DNA from 3 places in the Priestia sp. YIM B13490 genome. Region 2 is predicted to be linked to each of the others. Evidence: riboswitches for the same ligand, from Rfam matches in the RefSeq annotation. Region 2 holds a riboswitch; each other region holds the start of a gene.
What was found. Region 2 has a riboswitch for thiamine pyrophosphate ahead of ACFX4R_RS08635 (acetylornithine deacetylase). Riboswitches for the same ligand answer to the same signal wherever they lie in the genome.
Positions count from the first base shown of each region.

Region 1: linked by a shared signal. The riboswitch ahead of thiM (hydroxyethylthiazole kinase) and the one ahead of ACFX4R_RS08635 (acetylornithine deacetylase) in region 2 are both predicted to bind thiamine pyrophosphate.
Region 3: linked by a shared signal. The riboswitch ahead of tenA (thiaminase II) and the one ahead of ACFX4R_RS08635 (acetylornithine deacetylase) in region 2 are both predicted to bind thiamine pyrophosphate.

Region 1 is NZ_JBHZOT010000003.1:333,846-338,071, forward strand. Features, by position in the region: gene ACFX4R_RS11585 (TetR/AcrR family transcriptional regulator) at 1-205, shown strand, start outside; gene ACFX4R_RS11590 (MFS transporter) at 302-1,519, shown strand; TPP riboswitch at 1,712-1,820, shown strand; gene thiM (hydroxyethylthiazole kinase) at 1,897-2,703, shown strand; gene thiE (thiamine phosphate synthase) at 2,717-3,361, shown strand; gene ACFX4R_RS11605 (pyridoxamine 5'-phosphate oxidase family protein) at 3,389-3,817, opposite strand; RNA gene ssrS (6S RNA) at 3,965-4,142, opposite strand.
Region 2 is NZ_JBHZOT010000002.1:642,199-646,424, reverse strand. Features, by position in the region: gene ACFX4R_RS08645 (PTS transporter subunit EIIC) at 1-698, shown strand, start outside; gene ACFX4R_RS08640 (MupG family TIM beta-alpha barrel fold protein) at 695-1,705, shown strand; TPP riboswitch at 1,921-2,023, shown strand; gene ACFX4R_RS08635 (acetylornithine deacetylase) at 2,138-3,415, shown strand; gene tenA (thiaminase II) at 3,421-4,092, shown strand; gene ACFX4R_RS08625 (ABC transporter ATP-binding protein) at 4,085-4,226, shown strand, end outside.
Region 3 is NZ_JBHZOT010000003.1:318,515-322,740, forward strand. Features, by position in the region: gene ACFX4R_RS11510 (aldehyde dehydrogenase) at 1-1,109, shown strand, start outside; gene tenA (thiaminase II) at 1,138-1,827, opposite strand; TPP riboswitch at 1,922-2,019, opposite strand; gene ACFX4R_RS11520 (TspO/MBR family protein) at 2,246-2,992, shown strand; gene ACFX4R_RS11525 (hypothetical protein) at 3,296-3,478, shown strand; gene ACFX4R_RS11530 (sodium-dependent transporter) at 3,655-4,226, shown strand, end outside.

The DNA.
Region 1 (4,226 bases), on a different contig from region 2:
GGAGTTTAACCGGGAGCTTTTGCAAAAAGGCATTGATGAAGGAGAGTTTTCTCCTAAAAATGCAGAACAGCTTGCAGTGATTTTAGAAGGGCTGTTTGTTGGAATGAGCCGCATGTCTCGAAAAACGAACACGGAAAATGCCTTGCAGCTATACCATTCAGCAATCGATGTATTTTTAAATGGAATTATAGCAAGGTCTTCTTAAATAATCGGGGATGCTTATTGCGGTAATGAGTAATCCCTCATTATTTTGTATTTTTATAGACCGAACGTTCAGTATTTTTGTAATCAGGAGGTTTATATGTCATTATTGTTAAGAAATCGAGCGGCGATTTTGCTGCTCATGCTAAACATTTTTATTATTTTTACAGGAATCGGTCTCGTTATTCCAATTATGCCAACATATATGACGGAGCTTCATATCAACGGCAGCGTGATGGGCCTCTTAGTAGCGGTGTTTTCACTGACTCAATTTTTGTTTTCACCTTTAGCGGGTCGGTTATCAGATTCGTTAGGGAGAAAGAAAATTATTGTAGCGGGAATGATTGTTTTTGCCTTGTCTGAATGGTTCTTTGGTTCAGTGAGTACACCTCTTTTATTATTTGTATCAAGAATGTTAGGCGGTGTCGGGGCCGCGCTCATTATGCCTGCTGTTATGGCCTATACAGCGGACGTGACGTCTGCTAAAGAACGTGCTAAAGGAATGGGCTATGTGACGGCGGCGATTACAACAGGATTTATTATTGGACCTGGTATCGGCGGCTTTTTAGCTGAATACGGCATGCGTGTACCATTTTATATGGCCGCAGTAGCAGGAGGCTTGGCTGCAGTGATTACGCTTTTGGTTTTGCCAGAGTCTCGTCCTGTACAAAATCATGCTGTTTCAAACAATGAGAATCCAAAAGAAGATCGGCTGCTACTCCAGCTTATGAATTCCTATAAAGAACCTTATTTTCTAAGTTTAATTATTGTTTTTGTGACATCGTTTGGATTATCCAATTATGAAACGATTTTTTCGCTATTTGTTGATCATAAATTTAGCTTTACGCCCAAAGATATTGCGTTTGTTATTACGTTTGGCTCTATTGCGGGGGCCGTAGTGCAGGTTACGATTTTTGGCTGGATTTTAAATAAGTTTGGTGAAAAAAGAGTGATTTCGTTTTGCTTGATGATGACGGGACTTTTTATTTTACTTACGCTGTTTGTGCACACGTACTGGCTTATTATTGTTGTGACATTCATCGTCTTTTTAGCAACAGATATTTTACGTCCGGCAATCAGCACGCAAATGTCGATGATGGCACAAGACGACCAAGGGTATGTAGCCGGACTAAATTCTGCTTATACAAGTCTTGGGAATATTATTGGACCCGTTGTAGCAGGCTTTCTTTTTGATATAAACATTAATTATCCGTACGTATCAGCTGCACTTGTACTGCTGCTTTGTTTTCTTTTATCTTTAAGAGCAGGGAAGGACAGAAAAACAGCTGTGAGAAATCAAGCGGTTCAAGAGAAATAACCATAAGGAAAAAATGATAGAATTCTTAGGGAATTGAAGACCTCGAGTAGCTTACTGGAGGTCTATTGATTATTCTTTTAGGAATGGTGTAAGGTTTAAAGCGCCACTCACCCTATAGAGAAGCTTTATTTTATCGGCAAAACAGTGAAATGGTTGCAAATAAAAAAGGTTAATAGTAAACTTTAAACGTAACAAGAATAGTATGGGAGCTTGCGCGGGGCAGGCTGAGAGTACAGGGACGCCTGTTGACCATTTGAACCTGTTGGATAATGCCAGCGCAGGGAATGTGAGTACATACCAAAGCACTTTGCGCATGCAAGGTGCTTTTTTGTCTTTTTTTTGCAGTGTTAAAACTAAATGAAAAGAGTGAAAAAAACATGGATATTAGTAAAATTTCAGCTCAATTAGAAAAAGTAAGAGATACAAGTCCGCTTGTTCATAATATTACGAATGTTGTGGTAACCAACTTTACAGCAAATGGACTGCTTGCACTAGGAGCTTCACCTGTTATGGCTTATGCGAAGGAAGAAGTGGCTGACATGGCACGAATCGCCGGAGCGCTTGTCTTAAATATGGGTACACTGACGGCTCAAGAAGTAGAAGCGATGAGAATAGCAGGAAAATCAGCAAATGAAAATGGCGTGCCGGTTATTTTCGATCCTGTAGGAGCCGGAGCGACACCGTTTCGTACAGAAGTAGCACGTCAGCTTGTAGAAGAATTAAATATGGCAGTTATTCGTGGTAACGCTGCTGAAGTTGCGAATGTCGTAGGCGAGTCATGGCTCATTAAAGGCGTTGATTCATTAGAAGGGCAAGGAGACGTCATTGAACTTGCTGAAAAAGCAGCGAACAAATTAGATACGGTGATTGTTATCACGGGTAAACAAGATGTAATCACAGATGGAAACAAAACGTATACAGTAGACAACGGTCACCCGTTATTTACGAAAGTGACGGGGACTGGGTGTCTGCTAACATCAATTATAGGAGCTTTCGCTGCTGTAGAAAAAGAATATGTCGAGGCAAGCGTTGCTGCTTTAAGTTTTTACGGAGTGGCAGGTGAAATCGCCGCAGCGAAAAAAGGTGAAGAAGGACCGGGAAGCTTTCAAATTGAGCTGTTAAATCAGCTTCATCTTTTATCTGGGCAGGATATTGAATCATATGCAAGAGTACATCAACGTTAAAAGGAGCCGGAAAATGACAAATGAAGAAATCAAAAAGCTGCTGCAAGTTTATTTTATAATGGGCAGCAATAACTGTAAAAAAGAGCCGAAAGAAGTGTTGAAAGAAGCAATTGAAGGCGGCGTTACCGTGTTTCAATTCCGTGAAAAAGGCGAGGGTGCCTTAACAGGAGAAGCGAAATATCAGCTGGCGAAGGAACTTCAGCAAATTTGTCAGCAGCACAGCGTTCCTTTTGTGGTGAATGATGATCTGGACTTAGCGATCCGCTTACAAGCAGATGGCGTTCATATTGGACAAGAAGATGAAAAAGCTCATATTGTTCGAGAGAAAATAGGAAAAGGAATTGTGGGCGTCTCTGTTCATAATGTACAAGAGCTGCAGCAAGCGATAAAAGACGGGGCGGATTATGTAGGAATGGGACCTGTTTTTCCTACTTCTACAAAAAAAGACGCAAAAGCAGTGCAAGGTACAAAGTTAATTGAAGAAGTGCGAAACCAGAATATTGACTTTCCAATTGTAGGAATCGGCGGGATCACGCCTGAAAATGCCAAACAAGTAGTAGAAGCAGGTGCAGATGGCGTTTCTATTATTACCGCGATTAGCTTAGCAGCGTCTCCAAAAGAAAAAGCAGCTCAATTGAAAGAAGCGGTAAGAAAATAAAAAAAGCGCACAGTGTGCGCTTTTTTATTATAGCTGAACAGTTTGAGGAGTTTCTTCGCCTTCATTCATAAAGCGAATTTCGTTCGGCGTAATTTCAAGAACAACATACTCAGGGTCATTTGGACCGTCAAACCATTCTTTCATGTGATCGTTCCATATACGCCCTTTTAATTGATCACCAGTACGAAGAACAGCTGTACCAGATAATTCTAAGTATTGATCGCCATATCCTTCGCCGCTGTAGCCCAATAGTACGTGCACGTTCGGATTGGCTTCGATTTCCTCTGCCTTATGTGTATTGATATTTGTTGGTGTGTAAAGAGCGATACCATCTTCATCGCTAAAGAATGTCATATAGCGAGAGTGGGGTTTGTTGTTTACAACTGTGGCTAATGTTCCTACACGATTTCCTTCTAATACTTCGTTTACTTTTTTAGCAATTTTTTGTTCATTCATTTTATCCATCTCCTTTATTACTTTTTATGTTCCTCAATCGAAGATAAATAAAACATACATGTCTAAAAAAAATATAAGTTAACAATAAAATAATTATGTAAACTAGTAAAATGAAAAATAAAAAAAGCTAGCTACAGCTAACTAAAAAATAAGCCCGCACTGCCGTAACCCTAAGTGTCTTAAATACCCAGATCTACTAGGTGGGTGCCCTCATAGCTGGGTTTAGCGTCCCAAGAAGGGCGTGCTATCTGCAGCTAAATTTTGAGCTCCCTTTTAACACTCAAAGGTTTAAGACAACATGAGTATACGCACAGCGCAGGTATGTATAACAAATGTAAATAAAATGCCGATATATAAATGTTTTCTAATTAATCAACTTTCATCGTACAAGAAATGATTATAACGGAAT
Region 2 (4,226 bases):
CAATCTTTATGGCCGTAGTGGAAAAACGAGTGCGTAAATTTGTCCCTCAGTCACTGGATATTATTATTACACCGACCGTTACGGTGTTAATTACAGGCATTATTACGTATGTAGTGTTCATGCCAATCGGAGGTTTGATTTCAGATGGAATCACAAAAGGCCTTTTAGGAGTTTTAGAGGTTGGAGGAGTTGTAGCAGGCTTTGTTTTAGGAGCAACGTTCTTGCCGCTTGTCATTACAGGACTGCATCAAGGTCTTACTCCTGTTCATTTAGAGCTTATCAATTCAATTGGAGATGATCCGCTTCTTCCTATACTAGCAATGGGCGGAGCCGGTCAGGTAGGTGCCGCTTTTGCTATTTATATCAAAACGAAGAAAAAACGTTTAAAGCGAGCAATTGGAGGCGCTCTTCCTTCAGGGCTGCTTGGAATCGGAGAGCCGCTTATTTTTGGAGTCACACTTCCTTTAGGGCGTCCATTCTTAACCGCTTGTCTCGGAGCTGGAATCGGCGGAGCATTTCAGGCGCACTTTCATATTGCAACTGTAGCGGTGGGGGTATCAGGTTTACCGCTTACGTTTTTAGTTCATGCGCATCAAATTCTTCTTTATTTACTTGGATTAGTTGTTGCTTATGCAGCAGGCTTTGTTTGTACCTATTTCTTTGGATTTAACGATGAAATGGCGAGGGAGTTTGAATGATCGGTATTTCGTTTTATTTAAATGATAGTGATGCCCCCGAAAAATTAATAGAAGCGAGTGAGTGCGGCGTCACACGTGCATTCACTTCGCTTCACATTCCAGAAGAAAAAGGAGATTTGGCTGAACGGGCAAAAGACTTGCTTCATGTGGCTAGAGATTGTGGAATAAGCGTGTATGCAGACGTATCTAAGCATACGCCAGTTCATTTAGGTATTGAAAGCCTTATGTCGCTATCTTCACTTGGCGTATCTGGTATTAGACTAGACGATGGCTTTAGCGCAGAAGAAACTCTTTCGCTTGCGAATGAATTTTATATTGCTGTTAATGCAAGTACGTTATCCAAACAAGAAATTGAAGCACTCTTATCTGCAGGTCTTCATCATCATCAGCTGCTTGCATGGCATAATTTTTATCCGCGGCCTGAAACAGGGCTTGAAGAAACGTTTTTTCAACAGCAGACAGATTTATTTAATGAACTTCGGATTCCAGTCTGCGCTTATATTCCTGGAGAAGACGAAAAAAGAGGCCCTATTTATCAAGGTCTTCCTACTAGAGAAACAGACCGTAATAGATGTCCTTTTACCTCTGCAGTAGATTTATACGGATGCGGAGTAGCAGAGGTTTATATTGGAGATCCATGCGCCGGTTCAAGTTTATTAAAGCGTTTGGTTCAATATCAAGAAAGCCGTATTATTCCGCTGCGCATTCGTTCACCTCATATAGAGGGAACGTACAGCGTGCGTCCGGATGTATCAAAAGACGTTCTGCGTTTAGTTGATACTCGATCTGTAAAACCAGTGCCGCCATTTCATACAGTAGAGCGCAGAATGGGAGCAATTACAATGGACAATGATGGCTACGGACGTTACAGAGGAGAGGTTCAAATAGCTAAAACGAATTTGCCTGCAAATGCTAATGTGAATGTGATTGGGTATGTAATAGAAGAAGATCATGAGCTGCTTTCGTTAGTGAGACCGGGGCAAAAACTTGAGCTTGTCACTGTCTAAATGGAAAAACCGCGTATTTTTAAAAAAGCCGCTAACTAGTAAGCTTATAAAAGTAAAGAGCACACACTGCTTAAAAAAGGTGTGTGCTTTTTATTTTACTAAAAAGGAAACTATTTTCATTGCTGAATCATGAACCTTTCTATTGAATAAAACGCTTTACTATGATAAAACTATTACAGGTAAACATATGATAATCGTTTAATTTTATAGAGATACAACGCCACTAGGGGTGCTTTCTAAGCTGAGAGAGACGAGAAGTCTTAACCCTTATAACCTGAACTAGGTAATACTAGCGTAGGAAAGAGGTATTGTAATGGATGTTTTGTATGGTATTTCCTTACGAACTCGTTATAATAATTTTTTGTATATAAACAAAAACACTTCTTTCCTGCGAAAGAAGTGTTTTTTTATGCGTAAAGGAAGGTGTCATACATGGAAGAAACAATTGATTTGATTGTCAAACAGGTAGAGGAGCGCAAAGGGGAGCTAATCCAGTTAGTAAAAACGCTTGTTTCATATAAAACGCCGGCGCCTCCTGCACGAAATTCTCATGAAGCGCAGCGTTACGTAGCAGATTTCCTTAAAAGCTGCGGTTTTTCCATCGATATGTGGGATTTATATTGCAACGATCCTATTGTAGTGGGCACGCTAAAAGGGAAAAAATCAGCTGACTATCAAAGCTTAATTATTAACGGGCATATGGATGTAGCTGAGGTACAAGAAAATGAAAAGTGGGAGACAAATCCGTTTGAAGCTGTGGTAAAAGACAACATGATAATCGGACGCGGAGTTGCTGATATGAAAGGCGGCTTGGCAGGAGCATTATTTGCAGTCCAGCTTTTAACAGAAGCAGGAATCGAACTGCCGGGAGACTTGATTTTTGAATCCGTTGTAGGAGAAGAAGTGGGAGAGGCAGGTACGCTGCAATGCTGTCAGAAAGGATATACAGCTGACTTTGCGCTTGTTGCTGATACGAGTGATTTACATATTCAAGGTCAAGGCGGAGTGATCACGGGATGGATTACGATAAAAAGCAGTAAAACCTATCATGACGGTACACGCCGAAGTATGATTCATGCTGGAGGAGGTCTGTTAGCTGCGAGTGCTATTGAGAAGATGGCAAAAGTGATCGGAGGGCTGCAAGAATTGGAGCGCCACTGGGCTGTTACAAAAAGCTATCCAGGATTTTTGCCGGGAACAAATACGATTAATCCAGCAGTAATCGAAGGGGGAAGGCATGCTGCGTTTATTGCAGATGAATGCAGGCTGTGGATCACCGTTCACTATTATCCCAATGAATCATACGACCAAGTATCAAAAGAAGTGGAAGAATACATTTTAGCTATTGCAAAAGCAGATCCATGGTTAAAAGATAACCTGCCAACCTTTGAATGGGGAGGCACATCAATGATTGAAGACAGAGGAGAAATCTTCCCGTCATTAGAAATTGATGAAAATCATGCTGGAGTACAGCTGCTTGCAAATACTCATGAACAAATTGAAGGGAAAAAGCCCCCAATCGATGTGTCAACTAGCGTAACAGATGGCGGTTGGCTAGCTGATGCGGGAATTCCGGCAGCTATTTACGGTCCGGGAAATTTAGCAAATGCACATGCTGTGAATGAACAATTAGATATGAATCAGCTTATTCAATATACAAAAGTGATGGTGCAGTTCATTTATACGTGGCTGCATACGCATAAGGAGTGATCATCATGAAATTTAGTGAACGATTATACGAAAAGCTGCAGCCTATTTGGCGTCAAAATCATAATCATCCCTTTGTACAGGGAATGGGAGACGGAACGCTTGAAAAGGAGAAGTTTCGCTTTTACATGATTCAAGATTACCTTTACCTAATTGATTATGCCAAATTATTTGCGATTGGAGCCATGAAAGCTACTGATGTTCAAACGATGGGGAAATTTGCTGCACTTTTGGATTCTACATTAAACGAAGAAATGAGCCTGCACCGTGAGTATGCCAAGAAATTTGAAATCAGCGAAAAAGAATTAGAAAAAGCGCAGCCATCTCCTACAACGCTTGCATACACACACTATATGCTGCACGTTGGTCAAAGCGGAACATTAGCTGAATTAGTGGCGGCTCTTTTGCCTTGTATGTGGAGCTATTGGGAAATAGGAAAAGAACTCAGTGAAAAGCCTGGAGCTAACAATGAGTTTTATCATGAGTGGATTGAAATGTACAGCTCAGAAGAATTTGGAGAACTAGCGACATGGTGTATTAATTTATTCGACTCACTTACTGCAGACAAATCAGAAGTGGAGTTAGAAAAGCTCGAAGAAATTTTCTTAAATACAACGCGTTTTGAGTATATGTTCTGGGATATGGCTTATAACGAAGCGATGTGGCCAATTCATGAATAAGTCTGTGTTATCTTTTCAAAACGTCAGTTTTACGTACAAAAACGGTGATCAACCGATTTTAACATCATTAAACTTAGACGTGAAAGAAGGCGAGTTTGTCAGTATCGTTGGAGCGAGCGGTTCTGGGAAAAGTA
Region 3 (4,226 bases), on a different contig from region 2:
AAACCGCTTTAACACATGTGGGCTCTAAAGGGAAAATTGTTCCTGAACCGTATGGAGTCGCGTTAATTATTGCTCCGTGGAACTATCCGTTTCAATTAGCATTGTCTCCTTTAGTAGGAGCGATTGCCGCTGGAAACACGGCGATTATAAAACCTTCTGAATTAACGCCTAGCGTATCTCGCGTTATACAAGAATTACTGGCTGAAGCTTTTGACCCAGCATTTGTGACGGTGATTGAAGGCGCTGTAGACACGACGAGCCTGCTTTTAAAACAGCCGCTTGATTATATTTTCTTTACGGGAAGTGTAAATGTAGGGAAAATTATTATGCAAGAAGCAGGGAAGCAGCTTATTCCAGTCACGCTTGAGCTAGGCGGAAAAAGTCCGTGCATTGTACATGAAGACGCAAACCTAGATCTTGCAGCGAAGCGAATTATGTTTGGTAAAGGGATGAATGCAGGCCAAACGTGCGTTGCTCCTGATTATTTGCTCGTGCATCAAAAAGTGAAAGCGCAGCTTGTAGAGAAACTTCGCGAAGCAATTTCTCAATTTTACGGTAGTAATCCACTTGAAAGCGACCGCTACGGCCGTATTGTCAGTGAGCGTCATTTTACTCGGCTAGTTGAGTTTTTAAAAAACGGAAATGCTATAGTTGGAGGCGGGTACAATAAAAACACGCTAACAATAGAACCTACGGTGTTAAGTGAAGTAAGCTGGACATCAGATGTTATGCAAGAAGAAATCTTTGGGCCTATTCTTCCTATGATTGAATATGAAACACTAGACGAAGTCATTCATAAAGTTCAAGAAAAAGCTAAGCCGTTAGCTCTTTACTTATTTACAGAAAGTGAAGATGTGCAAAACGTGATAACGGAGCGCCTTTCATTTGGAGGAGGCTGTATAAACGATACGCTTATGCATATCGCTACGCCATATTTGCCGTTTGGCGGAGTGGGAGAAAGCGGCACGGGTCAATATCATGGAAAAGACAGCTTTCAGACATTCACTCATTTTAAAAGCATGCTGTCTCAAACAACCAAGTTTGATTTGTCATTCCGCTATCCTTCGGAAAAACAAAGCTTGAAAATGATCAAAAAACTATTGAAATAAAAGAGCCTCCTGATAGGAGGCTTTTTCGTTATTTTGAAAGTGAAAGCTGAGAAAGCGGCCATTTTTCTTGGGTATATGCCATTTCCCAAAATAAATACTCCAGTTCACAGCTTTTGATGAAGTGATCTTTCATACGGTTACGTTCTTCTTCAGTAGCTTGTTCGGCGAGTTCATCAAGCTTGTTACAAAACCATTGTGTTGTGCCATTCATTTCTTCATTATTATAAAACTGAATCCATTCATAAAAAGGATGAGAAGGAGATGGATTTACTTGTTCTGTAATGCGCTGGCCAATTTCAACGTACGTCCATGGACATGGAAGAAGCACTGCAATGATTTCTGCTAAGCTGCCTGTATGCGCAACACTTGTCATATGGTTAATGTAGTGGCTGGCCGTCGGTGAAAGCGTCTCAGTGTGAAGGTCTTCATAACGTACGCCTGCTACTTCACAAAAATTATTGTGAGGGTGTACTTCACTATGTAATACCGTAGAAATGCCGGCATTAAAGGCTTCCATTTCGGTACGCGTGCGGCATTTTGTTAAAGCAGCGCCGTAAATGCGAACAAATGCTGTTAAGTATTCGTAATCTTGAGAAACGTAGTGAATAAGCGCTTCTTTTGGCACGTTTCCTTCAGCAATTCCTTTAATAAAAGGATGGTTAAAAATGGCTTCGTAAATATAGTTTGCTTCTTGTCTTAATTGAGATGAAAATGACATCAAAATCCTCCTTTAATATGAGGAAGTCACAAACAAGCACATAAAGGAAATAAAAAACACTCCGTTTATAAACGGAGTGGCAAAGGACAGTAAAAACTGAACATTGCCACTTTCCTACGCTGGTATGAGCCAGATCAGGTTCAAAGGGATCAAGAAAACTTGTCTCAGCCGGTGGCACCCCTAGTGGACTTCCTATTAATCTAAGTTTAACTTACCATATATTCTGAAAAATAGAAAGCGTTATGGGAAATTGTGTGCTAACCGCTTTTCTTTCTTAAAGAGGAAATTTCTTAAAGCTATTTTTAATCATTTTTGTTTAAAAATGCATATTTTTAGGGAAGAAGAGGTATTAATGAAGGGAAGAGCCGTTTTCGTCTCCGAAACACTCCCATATAAATAGAAGAAAGGAGAGAACAAAATGGCGAAATTTCGTTTGTATGCTGTATTAAATACAGTAGGCTTGGCTATTACACTGCTTGTGAATTATTTAGCAAATGCCATTCCAATAGGAGGCAAAACAACGGGAGAAGCTTCTGCGCAAGTTCCTACGTTGTTTACACCAGCGGGTTATGCTTTTGCTATCTGGGGCGTTATTTATTTATTATTAACCATTTGGGTTATACGCCAATTTTTTGCAAGAGAAGATCAAAAGGAAATATATGCACGTATCGGCATTTGGTTTTTTCTAAACTGTTTGTTAAATAGTGCGTGGATCTTTATTTTCCAAAACGATTACTATAAGTTATCTCTTTTAGTTATGCTCTTTATTCTAGGCACATTAATGATTGTGTATTCCATTATTCAGCATTCTCGAATGACGACATGGTTTATGCGTCTGCCGATTTCGCTTTATCTTGGATGGATTTCTGTTGCGACTATTGTCAATGTGTTTGTCATATTTCAAGCAAATGGAATACAGCACTTGCTTGGCTTAAACGAGTTAGCATGGACGATTATTATGCTGCTGGTAGGAGCTGTGCTGGGCATCATGTTTACATTAAAAAACCGAGACGCTGTTTATCCGCTTGTTTTTATTTGGGCTTATATTGCCATTGCAGTGAAGCAAAGTGGAAATCAGCCAATTGTCATTACTGTCATCATTTCAGTTGTTTTATTAGCAATTGCCATTATTGTGGGATTGATTAAACGCTATAGACGTTTTTAAAAAGAAGCTCTAGCTTTTGTAAGCTAGAGCTTTTTATGATGCTCTTTTGATTGTAAAAAAGCAGCTGTAAAAGCAATTAAGCTAATTAAAATACCAAAAGGAACAACAATTGGTACGAATGATAAAATAAATGTCATAAGTGTAACCTCCATGTTGCATCGGTGCATAATGAAAAATTCAACTTTTTTAAATTGAAGTTCCGCTATTATAGTATGCTAGGCTTTATGTTTGGAGCCTATATGTTTAGAAATAAACGAAAAAGGCAACATACGTTACATACAGGTTATATTAGGAGGAGTTAAAATGGAAACATATTTAGTCGCTTACACGGATAAAGATGATATGGAATATAAACAAGTGACGTGCGAGAGTTATGAAGATGCAGAGCGTACGGTCCTTCGTTTAGAGAGAGAAGGGCATATGCATATTGAAGAAATTTCAAATCAAGAAGCCTACCGTGGAGATGAATCCTCGTACAGAGAATAAATTTTGAATAGAAACACCAACCTTAAAATGAAGAAGCAGCTGCTTCTTCATTTTTTCTATTCTATATAGATATCGTTTTATAGAAAAAAGTAAAACGGGAATGATTTTCTTCTGCATTTATGGTACAGTACTAATCAGGTGAGTTTTGAGTTTAGAAGAGGAGAGAGTAACATTATATGAGTAAAGGAAATCAGTGGTCTTCACGCCTCGGTTTTATTTTAGCATCTGCTGGGGCAGCAATTGGTCTAGGAGCGATATGGAAGTTTCCATACGTAACGGGAACCAGTGGCGGTGGAGCGTTTTTTGCGTTGTTTATTTTATTTACGATTTTTATTGGATTGCCGCTTCTGTTGGCAGAATTTATCATTGGAAGACATACGGGGAAAGAAGCGATTAGTGCTTATAAGGCAATTGCTCCAAAATCCGCTTGGGTATGGATTGGCAGGCTGGGAGTACTAAGCTGTGTCGTTTTGCTTTCCTTTTACAGCGTCGTTGGCGGCTGGGTGATTTTATATACGATTATGAGCGTAACCGGTATGCTAAGCGGAAAAGAGTACGGTCCGTTGTTCAATGCCGTCATTAGCCAACCTTATGTAGTATTAGGTGCACAGGCGCTGTTTTTATTAATTACAGTGTTTGTTATTTCAAAAGGCGTACAAAAAGGAATAGAGCGTGCTAATAAATACATGATGCCGCTGTTATTTATTTGTTTTATCATTATCGTGGTGCGTTCTTTAACATTAGACGG